4 regions of the Comamonas sp. CMM02 genome follow, and region 1 is predicted to be linked to each of the others. Evidence: predicted binding sites of a transcription regulator. Region 1 holds the regulator's gene; each other region holds the start of a gene.
The links. Region 1 encodes FNR, which switches genes on or off when oxygen is low (the NO sensors DNR and NnrR bind a similar motif). Its sites were predicted from a motif close to TTGATNNNNATCAA; they were not measured.

Region 1 (5,851 bases):
CACCTGCACAGATTGACGTTCTGACCGCATATGTTTGGGGCTTGTCTAACAAGCCTGGAACAGCTAACTGAGCATCGTAATGATGTCTAAGGCGGCACTGTGTGCCGCCTTTTTCTTTGGTGCGATTTAGGGAGTGTGACCCATGAGTTCCGAGCAGAAAAAACCGCAAAAAACCATTCCTATCAAAGCGGAAAGCCAGGAAAAAACCGTATCGTTTTTTGAAGCGCATAAAAAGATTTATCCGCGCTCCATCAGCGGAAAATTCATGAACTGGCGCTGGGCAATGGTGTGGCTGACGCAGTTGTTTTTTTATGGTTTGCCGTGGCTGGAATGGGGGCAGCGGCAGATGGTCTTGTTTGACCTGGGTGCCCGCCGTTTTTATTTGTTCGGCTACGTGCTGTATCCGCAGGACTTCATCTACCTCACGGGCTTGCTCATCATTAGTGCTTTGGCGCTGTTTCTGTTTACGGCGGTAGCGGGTCGGCTGTGGTGTGGTTTTGCATGCCCGCAAACGGTGTATAGCGAAATCTTCATGTGGATTGAGCACAAAGTCGAAGGCGACCGTAGTGCGCGTATCCGGTTGGATCAATCCGGCTGGACCTTGGAGAAGGTCTGGCGCAAGACGCTCAAGCAGTTTTTGTGGATTGCCATCGCTTTATGGACAGGGTTTACTTTTGTTGGCTACTTTGTACCTATCCGTGAGCTGGGTGGCGAGTTGTTGGCTCTGGAAGGTGGCTGGCAGATTTTTTGGGTACTGTTTTATGGTTTTGCCACTTACGGCAATGCCGGCTACATGCGTGAGCAAGTCTGCAAATACATGTGTCCTTACGCACGCTTTCAGAGCGCGATGTTTGACAAGGACACTCTGGTTGTTAGTTATGACGCACTGCGTGGTGAAAATCGGGGTCCTCGCAAAAAAGAAGTAGATTACAAGGCGCAAGGACTGGGCGACTGCATTGACTGCAAGCTGTGTGTCCAGGTCTGCCCCGTCGGCATTGATATTCGTGATGGTCTGCAGTACGAATGTATTGGTTGTGGCTTGTGTATCGATGCTTGTAATAACGTCATGGACAACATGCATTACCCACGGGGCCTGATTCGCCTGACCACACAAAATGCAGTCAGCAAAGGTTGGCCAGGCTCCCAGATCTGGAGACGGATTGCACGCCCCAGGGTGTTGATTTATGCAGCCATCTTGCTGGGACTGTCCGCGGCAATGGTGTTTAGCATGGCGGTGCGAGAGCCATTGAAAGTCGATGTGATCCGAGATCGTGCATCGCTGGCGCGTATTGCGGCGGGCGGGAAGCTGGAGAACGTATACCGTCTGCAAGTCATGAATGCCACGGAAGAAGCGCAAACCTATACGGTGACTGTGGATGGCCTTGAAGGCATTGAGCTGGTAGAGGGGCGCGAGGTGGCTGTGGATTCGGCGCAGACGCGTGGCGTTGCTGTACGGGTGCAAATTCCGTATGGAACTGCAGATTCAGGCTCGCATCGAATTGAGTTCGAGATTTCTGCGCAAAGTGGAAAAGGTCACGTACGAGAAAAGTCTGTTTTCTTGGTGCCCCGCTAAGAAAGTGTTATTTGCGGTGAGCAGGGCGCAAGCTCTGCACACCATGTCTAAAGATGAAAGAAAGTTTGGCATGTCTCAGAACGTAAAAAAACTGGAAACACGATCTGGCCCATGGTGGAAATATGGCCACGTGTGGCTGGTCTTGTCTGGACCGGCGATTGTGGTGGTGGCTGGTATTTTGACGGCGGTGATCGCTGCGCGTGGTGCTGATCCAATTGTCGATGCGGATTACTACCAAAAGGGTGTGAACATCAACGAACAGTTACGCAACCAGGACAAGAGCTATGCGCCAGCCAATGCGGTGCGCAATCACGCAGTAACACCGGATGCGGATTTGCCTGATTTAACGCCTAAATAATTTAAATTTACTGGTAAAGATAGCTGCTTGCGCTTATGTTGCAAGGGATTCAGGTATTAATGACTTTGAAATCCTTTGTTAATAAGCGCAAGCAGCTATCTTTTTTATTTGGTATTTGTCCCACGCTGATATTGAAAATACGGTGTGCACAATAAAAGCGTTAAACCAAACCACAAAGGAAGACATATGTTGGCACAACGCTGGATGTGGATTGCCTGGCCTGCTTTTTTGGCAGCAGGTGTGATGGAAATGCTGGTTTTTTCTGTGTTTGATCCTATGGATATGTCGTGGTGGGGGCAAAGTGTTGAGTTATCACGCAGCGCTGTCTATACGATTGCCTTCTTTATTTTCTGGGCAGTATTTTCAGTGGCGGGCTATTTGACAATGCTGCTGTCCATACCCGCAGCGAAGGTCAACGGAGAACCTTCCATATCCTGAGGGAGGTCCTCGATGTTTTCTATCGATGTCAGGTAGGGCAGCCATAAAAAAAGCCTCCCAAAGCGATAGCGTGGGAGGCTTTTGGGCTGGCTGAACCAGCCTGCAATTTCTTATTTATTGCTTTCGTGCTGGCTGTTCACCAGACGTTGCAATGCAGCCGTGTCCAGAATGCGGACGTGGCGTTGCTTGACTTCGACCATGCCTTCTTCCACAAACTTGGAGAAGGTGCGGCTCACTGTCTCCAGCTTGAGGCCCAGGTAGCTGCCGATTTCCTCGCGTGTCATGCGCAGCACCAGCTCTGACGAGGAAAAACCCCGAGCGTGAAGGCGCTGTACCAAGTTCAAAATAAATGCTGCCAAGCGTTCTTCAGCACGCATGCTGCCAAGCAGGAGCATGACGCCGTGCTCGCGCACAATTTCCCGGCTCATCACTTTGTGCACATGGGTTTGCAGGGCAGTCACTTCGCGCGAAATTTCCTCCAGCCCATCAAACGGCATGACGCAAACTTCCGCATCTTCTAGTGCGACGGCATCGCAAGTGTGGTGATCATTGACGATGCCATCCAGGCCGATGATCTCGCCTGCCATTTGAAAGCCCGTCACCTGATCCCGGCCATCTTCGGTTGCCACGCAAGTTTTGAAAAACCCCGTACGAATGGCATACAGCGACGTGAAGGCTTCTCCGTTGCGAAACAGCGTTGCTCCACGTTTGACTTTGCGGCGCGTTGCCACAATGTCATCAATGCGCTGCAACTGCTGCTCGCTCAGGCCCACGGGCATGCAGAGTTCGCGCAGATTGCAGTTGGAACAGGTTACTTTGATGGATGGTGGAGTCATGTACTCAAAAGCCCATATGTCTATGAGTAAGACGTAGGCTAGATGTTAAAAAAAATAGAAACGGAACTATCAGAGTGAAGAGCGCAGCCATGAATGATTTGAATCAAAGTGTGGCATTGGTTTTACGAATGATATGAATCAAATTGTGGCATTGCTTTTACATCGCCCCCTTGATTCAAGTCAAGGATAAACGTGGCTTATTGTTGCAAAGTAGGGGCAACAAGGAAAAAAGATTCATGACTGTAGTCACCCCCGAACTCTTGCGACGCTATGACGTGCCTGGTCCACGCTACACCTCTTACCCCACTGCTGACAGGTTTGTGGAGGCATTTGGTGATGATGACTATATCTTGGCGTTGAAGCAGCGCAAAGTGACCGCTGCGGCAAAGCAGCCAATGTCGCTCTACGTGCACATTCCTTTTTGTGAGTCCCTGTGCTACTACTGCGCCTGCAACAAGATTATTACCAAACACCATGAGCGTGCTGTCACCTACATGCGCTATTTGGAGCGCGAGGTGGATTTGCACCTGCAGCACTGTGGCCGTGGGCAAGTTGTCAGCCAGTTTCACGTCGGTGGGGGTACGCCCACTTTCCTTACGGATGAAGAGTTGCGCGAGCTGTGGCGCATGCTGGGTCAGCGTTTTGACTTTGATCCCGCTGGCGAATATTCGATTGAGGTAGATCCAAGGACGGTGACGCGTGAGCGCTTGGCGGTGCTCAAAGAGATCGGGTTTAACCGCCTGAGCTTTGGTGTTCAGGATTTTGATCCTGAGGTGCAAAAAGCGGTGCACCGTGAACAGCCTGCAGAGCAGGTGTTTGATCTGGTGGCAGCATCTCGTGAGCTGGGCTTTGAGTCGATCAATGTCGATTTGATTTACGGCTTACCCAAGCAGAATGCAGAGTCATTTGCCCGCACATTAAAGCAGGTTGCGGCGTTGCGCCCAGATCGTATTGCCCTGTATGCCTATGCACATTTGCCCGAGCGTTTCAAGCCGCAGCGCCGTATCTTGCAAGAAGACCTTCCTTCTGCGCCCGACAAAGTAAGCATGCTGTCTTCTTCCATCGAGAGCTTCATCGCTGCAGGCTATGTGTATGTGGGGATGGATCACTTCGCCTTGCCTGAAGATGCGCTGGCGATTGCTAAACGGCAAGGACGCCTGCACCGTAACTTCCAGGGCTATAGCACGCAACCGGATTGTGATTTGATCGCGCTGGGTGTGTCTGCAATTGGTCGTGTTGGGGCCACTTACAGCCAGAATGCGAAGACCTTGGAAGAGTATTACGACTTGCTCGATCAAGATCGTCTGCCCGTTGTTCGAGGTTTGGCGTTAACGCGAGACGACACCATTCGCCGGGCCGTAATCATGACCATCATGTGTCAAGGCGAAGTACTCTATGAATCCATTAACAGCGCTTGGCTGATCGATTTTAAAAAGTACTTTGCGACAGAGATTGAAGCTCTGGCCTCTCAGCAAGAAGAGGGTCTGGTTGAGATCGTGGACGACTGTATCAAGGTAACAGCCAAAGGCTGGTTCTTTGTTCGCGGAGTTGCCCTGGTGTTTGACCGTTATTTGCAAGCAGACCGCACCCGCGCAAGGTTCTCGCGGATCATCTGATCCTTATGGAATTTTCACTGGTCTGGACTGCATTTTTCATGGGGCTTGTTGGAGGACCTCATTGTCTTGCAATGTGCGCTGCCCCTTGCCATGCAGTCATACACGGGCATCACAAAGCCGTGCAAATGCACAGCATGCAGCAGAGCCATCCAGCGGCATTCAACTGGAGTGCCTTTCAATTTCATAGTGGACGCCTCGTAGGCTATGGCCTGCTGGGTGCGATTGCTGCATTGGCCATGGAGCAGATTGCATGGCTGTCTGATCGAACGTCTGCTTTGCATCCAGTGTGGGTGCTGATGCATCTGGCTATTTTGGCGTGGGGCCTGCTGATGCTGTTTCAGGGGCAGCAGCCTGTCTGGCTGGAACGCGCGGGCAGGGCGATGTGGAAAACCGTTCAACCGCTCCTGTCGATGCGCGGGGGTGTCCTTTTTGCGGGCATGGCTTGGACACTGCTGCCCTGTGGCCTGCTTTATTCCGCTATTTTGGTGGCAGCTCTCAGTGGCACCGCGCTGACGGGAGCGGCCAGCATGGTAGCTTTTGCTTGTGGCGGGGCGCTGTGGTTGATTGCTGCGCCTTATGCATGGCGCTGGCTGAGTGGGCGATTGAGCCTCTTGCGCTCTGGCTGGGGCGTGCGTGCAGCGGGGTTTATGCTGGTTGCTGTTTCTTTGTGGGCGCTGTGGATGGACTTGATTTATAAGCCATCAGTGTGGTGCCGCTAGATGGGCTGTCACTCAGCGAGAGTTTGCTGAAAAGCAGTGAAAGGTGTCTGCAAAGCCACCGAGCCCTCAACCTGAACCGGGGGTTCAGGTGGGCGAGAGCAGCCCAGCGTTGGGTTCGTCTAACGCGAGACGATCACGCTTGCTAGGCAATGTATCAAGCCCGTGCTCAATGAGCATTGGTTCAAGGCAATATAAAGCCCGGCGGTTTGCAGACAGGATCGATTTTACAGACTTTTTGATGCAGGCTGCACCAAGTCCATGTGCATGTCGTTGTCTAAGTTGGCACTAACCGTTTCCAGATCAGCACGGGG
Region 2 (5,851 bases), on a different contig from region 1:
GAAGCACCGCCTTCCAAAATGGCTGCGATAGTTTCGTGGGGGAGCACGTTAATCGGCATGCCCACAATGGCCAGTGCCATCAACGGTGTGCCACCCATCGCGTAGATGTCACTCAAGGCATTGGTGGCAGCAATGCGGCCGAAGTCTCGCGGATCATCCACGATGGGCATGAAAAAGTCAGTGGTTGCAACAATCGCCTGCTCGTCATTGATGCGGTAAACCGCTGCATCGTCGGCAGTCTCTGTGCCCACCAGAAGGTCGGGGAAGAACTGTTTTGGCAAAGTGCTTTGACCAATCAGTTTGGCCAATACACCAGGGGCAATCTTGCAACCACAGCCACCGCCATGCGACAGCGAAGTGAGACGAGGTGCGATAGTGGATGTGGTATCAGGAGCTTGGGTCATGGTGGTTCAAAGGCTGCACGCAGCACGGGGGCTTGATTGCACGTTAAATATGAAAAGGTACCGGTTCAGGTGCCTTGGGCATTGTGCGCCAGTTCACGCAATGAGTGACTGCAGCTGAGGATGGTGCAATGGAGTCGGACTATTTGTAAATAGGCCCTCGGATTTGGGTTATACTTTGTGCTTGTCGGAGCGTAGCGCAGCCTGGTAGCGCATCTGCTTTGGGAGCAGAGGGTCGCGAGTTCGAATCCCGCCGCTCCGACCACGATATCAAGGGTCTAGCATTGAAAAGTGCTAGACCCTTTTTTCGTTTCTGAAGGTGGTGGCTCACTCCAATTGCTGTCTTGCTGGTCCATTCAATCAGTCTGCAGACAAGTAAGCATTGGCTGCCAAGCCTGAGTTTTTGCGAGCCATGGTGCCTTTGGCATTTGTGCAGACTGCCGTCTGAAGCAATGCTTGCAGCTTCTTTTTGTCTGAGGCCACGATTCAGGTAGATGGGGGCATTTATGCCAGCGCTCATTTTTTCTCAGCAAGCTGCGGCCATCGCAAGTGCTGTTGATCTGCTGCATGAGCCTGCCTCATTTTGCTGGCTGCAGCTGTGTCAGGTTTGTCCAGGCGCCATTGGAGATCGCATCGGCCAGCGTATAGCAGTCCAGGTGCTGCCAGAAAGCTCTGAGCGCACCTTGCAGGATGCAAGTGAGTGCACAGCTTCCATTCAACTGGCATTGGTTGTTGGCGCCCAGGCATTCAACAAGTGCAAAGTCCGGCTCAATGCTGCGTATGACTTGCCCCAAGTTAATTTCTGATGGGTGCCTGCTCAGGCGCAGCCCTCCATTTTTGCCGCGCGCAGTAGTGATCCATCCGTTCTGTGCCAGCAGTTGTGAGACTTTCATCAAGTGCGAGTGCGAAATGGCATAGCTTTGTGCGATTTCGCTGAGTGTGCAGAGTCGGTCTTGGTGTAAACCTGCAAAAAGCAACACGCGAAGCGCGTAATCGGTAAGAGCGGTAAGGCGCATGATGTCGTTGCAAGAGCACTAAGGGGTGCGTTTGACGACAACAGGCTTGCCGGAAGGTGCATCAACCCGTGGTCTGATCAGAAGAGGAAAGAAGTGGTAGATGTAGAGGGCAAAAGCCAGCATCCACAGTAACGCACTCGTATGAATGAGTGGGGTCGTCAAGCGGTGATCGATGAATGCCGCTAAACGCAAGACGGCGGCCCCCAGCACCATTGCATAGCAGTACACAATATGCCGATTTGCGCGCAAGGCAAGACCCAGGTGTCCCAAAGACGTTCGAGTGATCATGCCCATGATCAAAGTCGAGAAACCCATCACAGCCAATGCATGAATGGGGATGGCAAAAGTAGCAATCCAGCCAAAACAATATGCCGCAGTACTCAGCAAGCCGATTGCTAGGCCAGCATAGCCAGCGTAAAGAATCCATAGCAATGGATGCTTGCGCACAGCCCAGGGGTGCCAGGCAAACAGATGCCACAGTGCAATCGCTGCAGCACCGCTCAGAAAGAGTCCAGCGCCTAGGGGCCACTTGAAGATCCAGCACACGATGGCTAAGGCACTGAATGCTGTCTGCCATTGACCCGTGAGGGTGTGGCGATTGATATCCAGACCTTCAACTGCGCGGCTGGCAAAGAAGGGGATAACGCGCCGCGCTAGAAGCGTCGTAATGCTCGCCATGCACAGCATGCCGGTTGCGTACTGCTGCACGACCGAAGAGTGGTCGGTGCCTTGATGAAACTGCCATAAATAAGCTGCACTGCTTGCGCCCATGACCAGCATGAGCAGCGCAAATCCATAGTTCTGAGGATTTCTTTTTTGAAAAACGCAGCGCGCCACGGCCAAGGCGGCGGCGGTGTAAAACAGCAAGTTGGCTATGAGGGCAATCAGCAGTGATGCTTGGTAGGGCAGCAGCAGCGAAACTCGGGCAATGATCCACAAAAATAATAAGCCGCCCAGTGCGCGCCCGTGAAGGGGGTTGATTCCCGTCCAGTTGTTGGTTGCTGTGAGAAGAAATCCAATGGCCACAGTGCCAACAAACCCCCACAGCATTTCATGTGCATGCCAGTAAACCGTGGCAATTGGGGCTGAGATCAGACTTGGCAAGAAAACCCACAGCCCAATCGCGATGACAGCCCAAGCGCATGCAGCCAAGTAAAGAGGCCTGAAGCCCAACTCCAGAAAAGCAGTCCAAGAGGGAGAGCTCTTTTTTCTGGCACCTGCGGGCTCTTGAATTTGCATGAGTGGCGACATTTTTCAGAATAAACCGAAATAACTGAACATCTATACAGAATAGATATTTCCATGATTTTTTGGTCGCCAAGTGACTTCGATTTGATTTATATCAACCTGTTTGCGCGGCTGATTGCCTTTTTATTTTTCAAATCCAATGAAATTCTTTTTTTATCAAGTACTTGCAGGTGTTTTTTAGAAATTTTCTAGTACTTGAGTGTTTTGCGATCATTTGAATATCGATTTGACATCAAACAAAAGCCGCGTTCTGATCTACGCGTAGAGTAATTGAATAAATAAACGTCGGCAGTGCAGGGTTGAGGCAACTTGTCTCAACTTTTTGAAGCTCAGATGAAAGTGGTGAGAAATCACCAAGAAAGGTAGCTATGCCTAATAAAAATTCTCACGATTCAGCATCTGAAGAGTTGCGCAGTTTTGCGTTTCTGACGGTGGTGATGGCGCCAGTGCTTGCTGGACTGCTTATTGCAGCGTATGGCTTCATTGTTTGGTTTTACCAAATGTTCGCTGGGCCGCCACACGCATAAAAAGAGGTGGCTCTATGAATGAGGAACTTCACATCGCCAGTCTGGTGATCCATGTGCTCCCAGCAACAGTAGAACAGGTGGCGCAAGCCATGGTTGCAGTTGAAGCGGCACACGTGCATGGAACCCATCCCAATGGGAAGCTGGTGATTACTTTAGAAGGCCCCAGCGCGGCGTTCATCATGGATCAAGTGGCGTTGATTCGACAGATTGCCGGCGTAATTAATGTTTCCTTGGTGTATCAGCACACCGAACCCCTGCATTCACTCAACGAGGGAGTCACTTCATGACCAGTACCCGTCGCGATTTTGTTCGACAGTCAGCCGCAGCCGCAGCAGGCGCTGTAGCTGGTATTCCTATTTATGCTGCATCGCAAGAAGCAGGAGTCGGTGCGAATGGCTCCATGAAATGGTCGAAGGCTCCCTGCCGTTTTTGTGGAACAGGCTGTGGAGTGATGGTCGCCGTAAAAGATGATCGTGTAGTGGCTACACAAGGAGACGCCCTGGCGGAGGTGAACCGCGGGCTCAATTGCGTTAAAGGCTACTTTCTTTCCAAGATCATGTATGGCGAGGACCGGCTCAAGCAGCCATTGCTGCGGATGAAGAACGGCAAGTACGCCAAGGATGGTGAATTCCAGCATGTCAGCTGGGATACCGCCTTTGATGTGATGGCCGATAAGTTCAAAAAAGTGCTCAAGGAAAAGGGGCCTTCCGGTGTCGGCATGTTTGGCTCGGGACAATGGACGGTGTGGGAAGGCTACGCTGCGTCCAAACTTTTCAAGGCGGGTTTCCGTACCAATAACATTGACCCCAATGCGCGCCACTGTATGGCCTCTGCCGTCGCGGGGTTCATGCGCACGTTTGGCATGGATGAACCCATGGGGTGCTATGACGACATTGAAGCTACCGACACCTTTGTGCTTTGGGGCTCAAACATGGCTGAGATGCACCCGGTGCTGTGGACTCGCGTCACGGACCGACGCTTGAGTGCATCGCATGTGAAGGTGGCTGTTCTTTCAACTTTTGAGCATCGTTCGTATGAACTGGCTGATATTGAACTGACCTTCAAGCCTCAGACGGATTTGGCCATACTGAACTACATTGCCAATCACATCATTACAACCGGGCGTGTCAATCAGGAGTTTGTGTCCAAGCACTGTAATTTCCGCCGTGGAAATACCGACATTGGATATGGGCTGCGGCCGGAGCACCCTTTGCAAAAGGCTGCCAAAAATGCAGCAGATCCGGGTGGCTCTCAGGACATGAGTTTTGACGAGTTCGCCAAGTTCGTCTCAACCTACACCCTGGACTACACCGCCAAGCTGACGGGAGTCCCGGCCAATCGGCTCAAGGAACTGGCGGAGTTGTACGCCGATCCCAAACGCAAGGTTGTGTCGTTCTGGACCATGGGGTTTAACCAGCACACACGTGGTGTCTGGGCCAACAATATGGTCTACAACGTTCACTTGTTGACGGGGAAAATTGCGACGCCTGGCAACAGTCCGTTTTCGCTGACAGGCCAGCCATCGGCATGCGGAACGGCGCGAGAAGTAGGAACGTTTTCGCATCGTTTGCCTGCGGATATGGTGGTGACCAATCCCAAGCACCGAAAAATTGCTGAGCAGATATGGAAGCTGCCAGAGGGCACTATTCCCGACAAGCCTGGCTACCATGCAGTGCAACAGCACCGCATGCTCAAAGACAGCAAGCTCAATGCGTACTGGGTCATGGTGACCAACAATATGCAGGCGTCGGCCAATATGGTGGAAGAGGGCTACCCCGGTTATCGCAATCCAGATAACTTTATTGTGGTCTCTGATGCCTATCCCACGGTGACAGCTGTAGCGGCGGATTTGATTTTGCCCACTGCAATGTGGGTGGAGAAAGAAGGTGCGTATGGCAATGCAGAGCGCCGCACGCATTTTTGGCACCAGCTGGTGCCGGCACCCGGTGAAGCACGTTCTGACCTGTGGCAGCTGATGGAGTTTTCCAAGCGCTTCAAAATTGAAGAGGTATGGCCAGAGGAGTTGCTGGCTAAGGCCCCGCAATACCGCGGCAAGACCATGTTTGATGTGCTGTACCGTAATGGTCAGGTTGATAAATTTCCAGTTACAGATATAGAAGAAGGCTATAAAAATCACGAGGCAGAATTCTTTGGCTTCTATCCGCAAAAAGGACTGTTTGAAGAATACGCAACGTTTGGCCGTGGGCATGGGCACGATCTGGCGCCATTCGATGTTTATCACCAGGTCCGTGGCATGCGCTGGCCTGTAGTGAACGGAAAAGAAACCAAATGGCGCTATCGAGAAGGGGCGGATCCATACGTCAAGGCCGGGAGCGGTTTTGATTTCTATGGCCATAGCGACGGGAAAGCCATCATCTTTGGCCTGCCCTATGAGCCTGCCGCAGAGGCTCCAGATAAGGATTTCCCATTCTGGCTGTCCACTGGCCGGGTGCTGGAGCACTGGCACTCAGGGTCGATGACGCGCCGTGTTCCTGAGTTGCATCGCGCAATGCCTCATGCGCTGTGCTACATGCACCCAGAAGACGCCAAGGAGCTTGGCATGCGTCGAGGCAGTGAAGTTGAGATTGCTTCTCGCCGTGGCTTTATTCGCTCGCGCGTGGAGACGCGTGGTCGCAACAAGCCACCACGTGGTCTGGTC
Region 3 (5,851 bases), on a different contig from region 1:
ATTGGCCACACCCAGTATCAAACCTTTTTTCCCAGCCAAGCTGAACGCTGCTGCTTTACTCATACATCTGCTCCCTCATTGTTTTTTCTGTGCACAGCACCGCCCACGGTGCTGTGAATAAATGACTGATTGGCAACGCACGAATGTGCGTTGAATGGCTGCGGCCAGTGCTTAATCTGCGTAGCGCACCATGACGTATTCGCCCGGGGCATCAGCCAGCACATGCTCAGCTTTAATAGGCTTGGCTTTGACAGGTGTGCCAGAGCGCTGCTTGATCCACTGGTCCATCGCCTCCCACCACGAGCCCTGCACCACAGGCGTCTGTGCGACCCAGTCATCCGGATCCACCCAGCCGTGGCCTTCTTCAACGCTGGCAATCTGATAGCTACGGCGCGGGCGCCCTGGCTCAGAGACAATGCCGGCGTTATGTCCCCCTGCTGCCAAGACGAAGGTGACATGGGTATCGGTCTGCAGGTGAATTTTGTACACCGATTTCCAGGGGGATACGTGATCACGCGTCGTACCCACGACCATCATCGGAGCATCAATATCCATCAGCGCCACCGTCGCACCCGCAAACCGATATTGGCCGGATGCCAGGGCGTTATTGAGGAACATTGATGTCAGGTACTCGTTGTGCATGCGTGCAGGCAAACGGGTTTGGTCAGCGTTCCAGCTCATCAAATCGAAGCTGGCATCGTCTTCGCCCATGAGATAACGGCGTGTATTGCGCGACCACACCAGGTCCTTGGATGCCAGAAACTGGAAAGAGCCGCCCATTTGCTTGCCGGACAAATACCCACGCTCATTCATGCTTTGGCGCAGGTTTGCCAATTGCTCTTCGTCGATGAAAACGCCCAGCTCACCCGGCTCTGAAAAGTCCGTCTGCGCTGCCAGCAGCATGACCGAGCTCAGGCTGGGCATGTCTGCGGGGATCAGCGCCTGTTCTTTGGCAGTCAGCGTTTTCTTGCGCTTGACACGACCCAATGCGGCTGCAGCAATCGCAAGGAAAGTGCCGCCCAGGCAATATCCCATCGTGTGAATGCTGGCTGCGCCTGTGAATTTTTTAACAGCCGCCATGGCTTGCAGCACCCCGGTACTGAGATAGTCCTGCATCTTCAGGTCACGGTCCGAAGCATCTGGATTGCGCCAAGAAACAATGAAAACCGTGTGCCCCTGGCCGACCAAGTACTTAACCATGGAATTGTGCGGAGACAGATCCAAAATGTAGTACTTCATGATGCAAGACGGCACGATCAGTACAGGCTCTGGCAGCACCTTATCGGTACCAGGGCTGTACTGGATCAGCTCGATCAGGTGGTTGCGAAATACCACCTTGCCCGGAGTGCAGGCAACGTCTTTGCCTACCGCATACTCCAGCGGTTCTAAATCCTTGGCTGCAGTTTCTGCCTTGGCTTTTTGCGCGGCTTGCTGGTCCTGCATGTACAGCTGCAGCCCCTTGCGCAGGCTCTCTCCGCCTGTCTCTTTGGCTTTCGCCAGCACTTCCGGATTTGTGGCCGCCCAGTTCGAGGGGGACAACGCATCCATCCACTGGCGCGCAAAAAAATCGATCAATTGCCGGTGGTGACGCGTCATGCCCTCCACCTGCGCGGCTTCATGCCACCAGCTATCACTGGCTTTGAAGCCTTCTTTGAGTGCGTTGTAGGGCCACTGCTGCCAGGCGGCATCTTTGAACCGCGCATCGCTCTCCCCGACCGGCTGCAAACTGGCTTGCGCTGCCTGCTGCGATAACTGCATGGCACGTTGCGCCAGAGTCATTTGCTTGCCGGGCGACGTTGCCAGGTGCATCAGCCAGTCTGCGCTGGCCAAGCCCAATGCCACAGGCGACAAGCCCATGGTGGTTGCACTTAATGCGGCACGGACACGGTCATCAAGCGCCTGAGCAGCTTCTGCCTGCATGTCTGCACCTTGCGTGCATGTCGGGGTATTTTCGGTAGTCACATTCACCTCAAAACGGGGTTACAACTTGTAGCAGCCAACATCATTCTCGGGAAAACCATGCCTTCCATCAAATACGAAGCCTTGCGGCTTGATGCGGATCAAGCCTTCTCATAAAGGAGGGTGTGAAACCTTGACTATCTTCCTCAGCCCCCCTGGCTTGCGTCTCAGGCCAGCACTGCGCTACCTGCTTGAGATACTGCTTGCTGTGTGGCTTCCAGCACCATATGGGCCGCCTTTTCAGCCACCATGATCGTGGGGGCGTTGGTGTTGCCGCTAGTGATGCGCGGGAAGATCGACGCATCCACCACACGCAGGCCCTGCACACCGTGTACGCGCAGCCGGCTGTCCACCACATCCATGGGGCCAGGCCCCATACGGCAAGTCCCTACAGGGTGGTAGATGGTGTCCGCAGTTTGCTTGACCCATTGCGCGATTTGCTCAGGTGTTTGTGCAGCGGCAGAGGCTGCCAGCTCTTTGGCGTTATGCCGCGCCAGCGCTGGTTGCGCCAGGATGCGGCGCACCATCTGCACGCCCTGTACTGTGCGCTGCAGATCAGCGGCATGCCCCAAGAAATTGGGGTCAATATCAGGCAGGGCCAACGGATTGGAGCTGCGCAAGCGCACCTTCCCGCGGCTTTGGGGCTGCAACACACAGACGTGACATGAAAAACCATGCCCCCACACTGTTTTTCGACCATGGTCCAGCAACTTAGCAACGACAAAATGCAACTGCAAATCAGGCTGCGCCAAATCTGGGTGACTGCGCAGGAAAGCACCCGCCTCTGCAAAATTGGTCGTCAACATACCTGTGCGCTTGCGGTGCCACTCCCAGGCACCACGGGCGATATGCATCAGCCCAGGCGCAGACAAGCCAAACGACTGCGTGAGAGCTGGTGCATCTGCAACCAAGACGGCGTCCAGATGGTCGTGCAGATGGCTACCCACACCCGGCAGTTCATGCAGCAAAGGCACACCGGTGTCCCGCAAATGGTCCGCTGGACCGATGCCCGAAACCATCAAGATTTGCGGTGAAAGCAAGGCCCCGGCGCTGAGCAGTACTTCACGGCGCGCATGCACTGTCCGGCGCACACCGCCACGCACATATTCCACACCAGTGGCACGACAGCCTTCATCCGTCTGTGCCAACAAAATTCGCAGCACTTGCGCCCCCGTGCGCACATGCAAATTGCTGCGATGCAGATAGGGCGTGAGATAAGCCTTGGCTGCACTGCAACGCTCTCCGCCCTTTTGTGTCACCTGATAGAGACCAATCCCTTCCTGGCTGTGTCCGTTGAAGTCCGTGTTGTGTACATGCCCAGCCTGAACGCCCGCCTCGATGAAATCCATGCTCAATGGGTTGGGTTGCTGCAAATCAGCCACATTCAAGGGACCACCCTTGGCATGAAAGGCATCTGCTGCGCGCTCATTGTTCTGCGCTTTTAAAAACCAAGGTTTGACATCCTGCCAAGACCACCCGGGGTTACCTTGGGCTGCCCACCAGTCAAAGTCTTGCGGCTGGCCCCGCAGGTAAATCATGGCATTGACCGAGCTGCTCCCCCCCAGCACCTTGCCCCGAGGCTGAAACCCTCTGCGACCATTCAAGCCCGGCTGCGGTACTGTCTGCATGGACCAGTTCAAGCGATGGCTCTTGGCGATACCGGCGATGCCTGCCGGGCATTGCACCAGGCTGATGTCATCAGAGCCTCCAGCCTCCAGTACACAGACCTGGTACTGCCCGCATGCACTCAATCGTCCCGCCAGAACACTGCCTGCAGAGCCTGCACCAACGATGACAAAGTCAAATGTTTCATCCATGCTGACCGCTCCCCATGTAGAAGGCACCTACGTTACGTGACCTGTCAGAGAATTTGGATACCATCTTCCCCGTATACCAATCATGAATTAACCAGGGAGATGAGATCGTGAGCATTCAAACCGTAGGCATCGTGGGTGCGGGCACCATGGGCAATGGCATTGCGCAGGCTTGTGCTGTGTCTGGCGTGGCTGTGGTGATGGTGGATATTTCCGAGGCTGCCGTACAAAAGGGCCTGGCCACCATTGCAGGCAGTCTGGACCGCTTGATCAAAAAAGAAAAAATGACTGTCAGCGACAAAGAAAAAGCCTTGTCGCTGATCAAAACCTCCACCAACTACGATGACCTCCAAGCAGCCCAGCTGGTGATTGAGGCGGCCACTGAAAACTACGACCTGAAGGTCAAAATTCTCAAGCAGCTGGACACGGTCTTGCCCGCTGAAGTATTGATCGCAACCAACACCTCCTCGATCTCCATCACCAAGCTGGGCGCGGTCACCCAGCGCGCTGACAAGTTCATCGGCATGCACTTTTTCAACCCTGTGCCCATGATGGCGCTGGTTGAAATTATTCGCGGCCTGCAAACCAGCGATGCCACACACGATACGGTCAAGGCACTGTCTGAAAAGCTGGGCAAGAGCCCTATTACCGTCAAGAACGCCCCCGGCTTTGTGGTCAACCGCATCCTGGTGCCCATGATCAATGAAGCCTTCTATGTGCTGTCTGAAGGCACCGCCACCGCGCAAGACATCGACGCTGGCATGAAACTGGGCTGCAACCAGCCCATTGGCCCTCTGGCGCTGGCTGACATGATTGGCCTGGACGTTTGCCTGGCCGTGATGGAGGTGTACCTGGAGGAGTTTGGCGACAGCAAATATCGCCCTTGCTACTTGCTGCGCGAAATGGTGGCCGCTGGCCGTCTGGGCCGAAAAACGGGACAAGGCGTGTACACGTACTAACCCCCCGCTGCAGCCCCTGATCACAGGGGCCATGCATATTTCCCCATGCGCCCAGCAATCCCTGATTGCTGGGCGCATTTTCTTTGGCATGCCGGCCTACGCGTCTTGGCGGCATATGCCCTTAGATTGGTCGCCTGCAACGCGGGGTACCCGTGTTTTCACACCCACTCAAGGAGATCGTCATGACTCAACCACTGGACAAAGTGCTTTACACCGCCCACGCGCACACCACAGGCGGGCGCGAAGGTGCCTCACGCACCAATGATGGCAAACTTGATATCCAACTGTCCCCGCCCGGTGGCAGTGGTGCAGGCACCAACCCCGAACAGCTATTTGCAGCCGGCTATTCCGCCTGCTTTATTGGGGCGCTCAAAGCAGTCGCTGCGCGTCAAAAAATCAATCTTCCCCAAGACCTGTCGGTGGATGCTGAAGTCGACCTGGGCCCCGTCGGCCAAGCCTTTGGCATTGCCGTGCGCATGCACATTCACTTGCCTGGCATGGACAAAGCCCAGGCCCAGCAACTGGTAGATGCCGCCCACCAAGTCTGCCCGTACTCCAACGCGACACGCGGCAACATACCCGTGACGCTGACCCTCGCCTGAACGCGCGTTACAGCACAATCAGCGCACCCGGCTCTGCGTGGTATGTCTGGGTGCGCAGGTCAAAACGCCCTTCAAAATGCAGTGCACCCGCAATGTCGCTGGTGCGATAGCGGGCCAGCCACAGTGCATCCACAGGCACCGGCAAGCCTAGCGCTTCAGCTATACAGGCTTGCAACGGCTGCAGCACCCTGTGCATGGGCATCTGACAGGCGTAATGCCCCAGTGTCAGATGCGGCACATAGCGCCAGCCTGGGAAGGGCTCAGAGGCCGCGACCGCATCGTGCGCCTGCTGCAAGCGGGCATTCGCGCTGACCGCCAGATAAGGCACGGTCGAAAAACTTCCCACGCCCTGCAGCATCAGCGAAAAAGGTGCCAGCTCTGCCGCCTGAAAAGCAGCAATGTCAGCACCCAACTGAGTGGTGCCAAATGTGGCTTGCGGGCATGCATGCAGGGGCTGCGCATCCACCATCAGCCCACGGTAGGCCACGGTGACGTGCGGCTGCCGTTCGTAGCGCGG
Region 4 (5,851 bases), on a different contig from region 1:
TGCGGTTTGCCACGCCACATGGCGGCAATGGCAATGCGCGCCAGATCATCAGCGTGAATGTGGTTGGTATACACATCGTCTTGTGCATTCAAGACTGGCAAGCCTTTGAGCAATCGCCCGCGGGGCGTGCCCCCCTCCCGGTCGGGCGCGTAAATACCGGGAATACGCAGCACCTGCACCCGCAGACCACTGTGCTGGCCAAAGTGCAGCAAGCGCTGCTCGGCATCGACACGCCGGCGTGCACGATCGGTTGTGGGGTTCAGCGTGCGCGTTTCATCCACCCATGCCCCGTCGCAATTGCCGTAAACACCCGTGGTAGAGCCATATACCAGCGCCTTGGGCAAGCGCCCCTGGCGCAGTACACGTACCACATGCGCACTGCGCGTATCAAAGGCCCCCTGCCCCGGCGGAGGTGCCATGTGAATGACGCGATCCGCCAGCCCGCGCAAACGGCGCAGGCTGGGCAGATCATCCAGATTCCCGACCAGCGGCGTTATGCCCAGCTGGCGCAACGCCGCTGCTTTCTCGGGCGACGACGTCAACGCCAGCACCTTGGGGCCATGCTGGCGCTTCTGCGCCGCCACCGGCTGCAGCGCCTGTGCAATACGCTGGCCCACATCCCCACAGCCAATGATGAGCACACGCGTTCGGCGAAACCTTGCTGGCAAAGCACCGCGCGGGATTTGGATTGAAGGCAAAATCGGGTATCCCCATTGAATACTGTTGTGCAACGGGCCACTTTGTGCAGCCCATTGCCTGTGCTGCGCCACGCCTGCCCTGCAGGTCAGCGCACATTGAGAAACCGCCAAGGATAGCTAGAAGATGACCGCCCCCGCATTCCAGATCACCGTTGAACCCAGTGGTCGCCAGTTTTCCGCCAGCAGCAGCGAGACCATTTTGGCTGCAGCCATCACTGCCGGCGTTGGCCTGCCCTACGGCTGCAAAGACGGAGCCTGCGGCTCATGCAAATGCAAGAAACTCAGCGGAGAAGTCACGCACGAGAGCCACTCAGACAAGGCTTTGACACCCGCTGAGCTGGAGGCTGGCTTTATTTTGACCTGCCGCGCAACAGCACACACCGATGTGGTGCTGGAGTCGCGCCAAGTCACCGACGCCCACGCTTTCCCCATCAAAAAAATGCCAGTGCGCGTGGCCGCTTTCGAAAAGCTCTCGCACGACGTCATGCGCGTTCAGCTGCAATTGCCCGCCAACACCGTGTTCCAGTATTTTGCGGGCCAGTACATTGAATTTATCTTGCGCGACGGAACACGCCGCGCCTACTCCATCGCCACAGCGCCCCATGTGCAGGAAACGGCTCCCGGTATTGAACTGCACATCCGCCACATGCCCGGCGGGGTGTTCACCGACCATGTGTTCGGTGCGATGAAGGAAAAGGAAATTTTGCGCACTGAGGGCCCTTTTGGCAGCTTCTTCCTGCGCGAAGACTCCGACAAGCCCATGGTGTTCCTGGCCTCTGGCACCGGCTTTGCCCCCATCCAGGGTTTGCTGACACACATGCAGCACAAGGGCATTACCCGTTCTGTCAGCCTGTACTGGGGCGGTCGCCGTCCAGAAGATCTGTACCAGGATGCATGGGTCAAGCAACTGGCTGCGCTCATGCCCAATCTGCGCTACGTGCCTGTCGTGTCAGATGCTCAGCCCACCGACAACTGGACAGGCCGCAGTGGCTATGTGCACCAGGCGGTGCTGGATGACTTTGCTGATCTATCGGGCCATGAGGTCTACGCCTGCGGCGCTCCCGTCATGGTGGATTCGGCCCGTACCAGCTACACCAGCCAGCGCGCTCTGCCAGAAGAAGCGTTCTTTGCCGACGCATTCACCAGCGCAGCAGACAAGTAAACGCGGCACTGCCCGCACAAGGCCGCCTTGCGCGGCCTTTTTTACGGCTGCTTACAAAGCCCTGTACTGGACAAAAAAATCTCTTGGGTGTACCACGCACAAAAAATGCGCACTCGCAACAGACACGCCGCATTCTTCAACGAAAAAAGCGAATCACGCTGCAAATACCTCGAACTCAGCGCATACCCAAGTCCATCCAGACGAATCTTGCACAATACTTGCCATGAACCGTCGAAACATCTTGCTGTCCTCCGTTGTCTGTGCCGTGGCACTGGCATCTCCCTTGGCTCAAGCTGCTGAGCAGCCCATCCGCCTGATCGTGCCTTATGCACCTGGCGGCCCGCTGGATGTCACATCCCGCATACTGGCTGAGCGCGTGCGCGATAGCCTGGGCACCGTGATTGTGGAGAACAAGCCCGGAGCGGGCGGCAACATTGGAGTAGATGCCATTGCCAAGGCGGCTCCAGATGGCAAGACCATCGGACTGGCCGCTGTAGCCACCCACGCCGTCAATCCATGGCTGTACAAGAAGCTGCCTTTCGATGCTGATAAGGACTTTGCGTCCATCACACAGATGGTGCGCGTCCCCAACGTGCTGGTGCTCAATACGCAAAAGGCCAAAGAGCTGAACATCAACTCGGTCGCAGACCTGGTTGCCTACGGCAAGGCCCACCCCGGCAAGCTCAGCTATGGCAGCGGCGGCAATGGCAGTGCGGGTCATCTGGCTGGTGAAATGCTGCAGCAGGGTCTGGGCTTTACAGCCGTACATATCCCTTACCGCGGTGCAAGCCCAGCCCAGCTGGCGCTGCTGGCCGGTGAGGTTGATTTCAACATCGACAACCTGGCTGCTGCATCCAGCAACATTCAATCGGGCAAGCTCAAGGCTCTGGCCGTCACCACGCCCGACGAAAGCAAGCTGCTGCCCGGCGTGCCTCCACTGTCCAAGAACATCAAGGGCTTTGCCATTGATACATGGTGGGGCCTGGTCGCACCAGCGGGCACACCTGCCGATGTACTGGAAAAACTCAACAAGGCATTCACTGACGCCCTCAAGGACCCCGAAACGCAAAAACGTTTTGCCTCTTTGATGGCCGAACCCGTGCCCACTACGCCCAAAGAGTTCCAGGCATTCATGGCTGCAGAACGCAACAAATACGGCCCTGTGGTCAAGGCCTCAGGCGCCAGCGTTGATTGATATCACGGCATGCCGCATGCTGTTTTAAAAGGCACCTTCGGGTGCCTTTTTCATGTGCAAGCACAAATCGCCGTCGCTTTCAGGCTGCCCGCCAATCCCCTGCACACAGACAGTCAGTACTTACCCGCAGCCGCTACGTGCAAAGAACAGCTGCGCTACAAACAAGTGGCCATGCATTGAGATAACTGCGCTTGACGCAGGTTTGTGATTGACCCCGGGAGGAGACCACCATGCCCAAAATCCGCTGCAGCTACCAGCTTCACATCCAGTTGAGCGAAAGCAAGCCCGCCATCTGGCGCCGCCTAGTCGTGGCAGACAGCACCAGCCTTGCCCAATTGCATCGCACCATTCAGGCAGCCATGGGCTGGCAAAACCGCCACGGCTACGCTTTTGAAATTGCGGGACAGCGCTACGGCCAGCCCAATGCCGACTTGCCCGAAGACCCCACCATGGATGCACGCCGCTACACCCTGAGCCAGCTGCTGCAAGGCCAGGCCCTGGCAGTGCGCTACCTGTATGACTTGAACGCAGGCTGGCAACTGCGCATCAAACTGGAGGCCTGCACCCCCATTGGCAGCCCTGAAGCCTTGCACAGCCTGCCCATTTGCCTGGGCGGGCGCAACGCATGTCCACCAGAAAACTGGAGCGGCGGCATGTCCGCATTTACAGATTTTGTGCAGGCTATTCAAGACAAACAGCACCCGGGCCACCATGCAGCATTGCGCCTGCATCCAACTGATTTCGATGCCAAGCTTTTTGATCTGCCAGCAGCACAAGCCCGCATTCACGCCTTGCAGTTACTGCGGCCAAGCACATCGGCAGCAGTTAAGCCAGAAACCGCATTTCTATAGAGACTTTTCAAAATAAAGAGCAGCTAGCGCAGGCGGTTAAAGGCTTTCGAAGGTCAATGACTTCAAAGGTGCCAAAAACAAAGCGCCATCTGCTCTTTTTTCAATCATTTCAAACGGTTATCCAGCGCAATTGCACATGTTTTATTGATCCGCGTCATGCCTGAATACAAAATGCTCTCCGTTAGCTCGGAGAAAGTTTGAATTTCACAAAAGTCTGAAAGTTCAGGATCACAATATCGGCCAACTGGACAGTTAGACCCGTTCTAAGGTTCGTGACTGCCGAGCAACTCTCTCTTCACAACGATTTGTTTCGTAAGGATTTGCGCTATGAAAAAAACTCTGATGACGCTCGCCCTGCTGGCTGCTGGTGGCATTGCTGCTCCAGCTATGGCTGCTGACTGCGCTATTACCGTTGAAGGTAATGACCAAATGCAATTCAGTGTGAAGAACATTGAAGTGCCCAAGTCCTGCAAGAACTACACCGTTACCCTCAAGCACGTGGGCAAGATGCCCAAGTCCTCGATGGGCCACAACCTGGTACTGACCACCGCAGCTGACGCCACCGCAGCTGCTGCAGATGGCATGAAGGCAGGCGCAGCTGCTGACTATGTCAAGGCTGGCGACACCCGCGTCATCGCACACACCAAGGTCATTGGTGGTGGTGAATCGACCCAGGTTGTGATAGATGTGGCCAAGCTCAAGGCTGGCACTGACTACACCTACTTTTGCTCTTTCCCTGGTCACTCCTTCATCATGAAGGGTGCGCTGAAGCTGGGCGCTTAATCCACGCTGACCGCCGGTGCATGCGCCGGCATCTCTTCAAAAAGCCCCGGGCATTGCGCCCCGGGGCTTTTTTGTTGCCTGCCTGGCTCCAAGACTTCTGTGTTCGATAAACACCTGTGACCTGCGCACATGCAATCTCTCGACAGCTCACCGCTAGCATGCGGCAGCGATCACCCAACAACACACCGAGGAGCCAGCGCATGGACCACACAGCACACCAGACCCCACACCCCGAAGAAGGCGCCGTTCGCCAGCCTCTGGAGATGTACATGCGCGGCCATGCAGAAGACAACGCAGAGCACATGCGCGCTGCCTTCCTGCCCACTGCCCGCCTGGAAAGCGTGCGCGAAGGTCCTCTGACGTCCTGGGATCTGGACTTTTACTGCCTGCGTTTTACCAATACACCCGCACCCGACGAGTCCACGCGCCGCCGCAGCATTGACTGGCTGGACATCACCGGCACCTCGGCCATGGCAAAAGTTACGCTGGTCCATGGCAGCGTCACCTTCACAGACTATTTTGTGCTGCTCAAAACAGAACAGGGCTGGAAGATAGCAAACAAAGCATTTCACGCACAACCGCAATAAGCGGCCTCTTTTGATACCCCCAAGCCCAGCCATGCTGGGCTTGCTTGTTTGGGAGTAAAAATTACTGGCCATGTCTGCTTAAAGTCTTTTCAGCACAGCGCACAATGCCCTCTTTTTCATAGCACTCAAAAACGCTCCAGACCATGACTCAGCAAAGCATTGCAACCTCGTTTTTCACCATCGGCGAATTCCATGCTCTGAGTGGTGACGAGATCACACGCACCGCCCATATCGATGTGCCAGCCGAGTGCCTGCAGGTTGCGGCCACCTTGCAATCGGCACGCCAATGGCTCAATGAGCAGCACGCAGGCATCGATATGGAATGCGCTGCCGAGCTGCCTTTGCGCGGTTATTTCTCGTTCCAAAGTGAACAATCCACGCAAGGCTTTCACGTAGAAAGTGCGCAGTTGATTGCCATGGATGAAGGCTTTGTTGTCCGCGCCAGTCTGGACAACGGCGTGTGCGTAGAAAGCGACTGGCTTGCCATTGCGTTGTAAAAATTCATAAGGCTAACGCTCTAGCGCACACCAGAAATCGTTAAAAGCTATATTTTTTAAACCACGCACCAGCACTTC

Region 2: napE (periplasmic nitrate reductase, NapE protein) is a predicted target of FNR. The motif match lies at 2,750-2,763, and genes of this name have one in related genera.
Region 3: IB213_RS00980 (PHA/PHB synthase family protein) is a predicted target of FNR. The motif match lies at 2,051-2,064, and genes of this name have one in related genera.
Region 4: azu (azurin) is a predicted target of FNR. The motif match lies at 4,051-4,064, and genes of this name have one in related genera.

Annotation. Positions count from the first base shown of each region.
Region 1 is NZ_JACUZW010000005.1:99,815-105,665, reverse strand. Features, by position in the region: gene ccoP (cytochrome-c oxidase, cbb3-type subunit III) at 1-71, shown strand, start outside; gene ccoG (cytochrome c oxidase accessory protein CcoG) at 143-1,573, shown strand; gene IB213_RS15770 (FixH family protein) at 1,644-1,931, shown strand; gene IB213_RS15765 (hypothetical protein) at 2,118-2,369, shown strand; gene fnr (fumarate/nitrate reduction transcriptional regulator Fnr) at 2,480-3,205, opposite strand; gene hemN (oxygen-independent coproporphyrinogen III oxidase) at 3,442-4,821, shown strand; gene IB213_RS15750 (sulfite exporter TauE/SafE family protein) at 4,827-5,540, shown strand; gene IB213_RS15745 (cell division protein ZapA) at 5,765-5,851, opposite strand, start outside.
Region 2 is NZ_JACUZW010000003.1:116,854-122,704, forward strand. Features, by position in the region: gene selD (selenide, water dikinase SelD) at 1-404, opposite strand, end outside; tRNA gene IB213_RS10045 (tRNA-Pro) at 590-666, shown strand; gene IB213_RS10050 (Rrf2 family transcriptional regulator) at 980-1,417, opposite strand; gene IB213_RS10055 (NnrS family protein) at 1,436-2,668, opposite strand; gene napE (periplasmic nitrate reductase, NapE protein) at 3,034-3,192, shown strand; gene IB213_RS10065 (chaperone NapD) at 3,207-3,479, shown strand; gene napA (periplasmic nitrate reductase subunit alpha) at 3,476-5,851, shown strand, end outside.
Region 3 is NZ_JACUZW010000001.1:205,791-211,641, reverse strand. Features, by position in the region: gene fabI (enoyl-ACP reductase FabI) at 1-63, opposite strand, end outside; gene IB213_RS00980 (PHA/PHB synthase family protein) at 172-1,962, opposite strand; gene IB213_RS00975 (GMC family oxidoreductase) at 2,127-3,776, opposite strand; gene IB213_RS00970 (3-hydroxybutyryl-CoA dehydrogenase) at 3,884-4,732, shown strand; gene IB213_RS00965 (organic hydroperoxide resistance protein) at 4,915-5,334, shown strand; gene IB213_RS00960 (2'-5' RNA ligase family protein) at 5,342-5,851, opposite strand, start outside.
Region 4 is NZ_JACUZW010000002.1:547,860-553,710, reverse strand. Features, by position in the region: gene IB213_RS07730 (SDR family oxidoreductase) at 1-698, opposite strand, end outside; gene IB213_RS07725 (CDP-6-deoxy-delta-3,4-glucoseen reductase) at 823-1,860, shown strand; gene IB213_RS07720 (tripartite tricarboxylate transporter substrate binding protein) at 2,084-3,055, shown strand; gene IB213_RS07715 (plasmid pRiA4b ORF-3 family protein) at 3,286-3,906, shown strand; gene azu (azurin) at 4,234-4,689, shown strand; gene IB213_RS07705 (nuclear transport factor 2 family protein) at 4,890-5,276, shown strand; gene IB213_RS07700 (hypothetical protein) at 5,420-5,773, shown strand.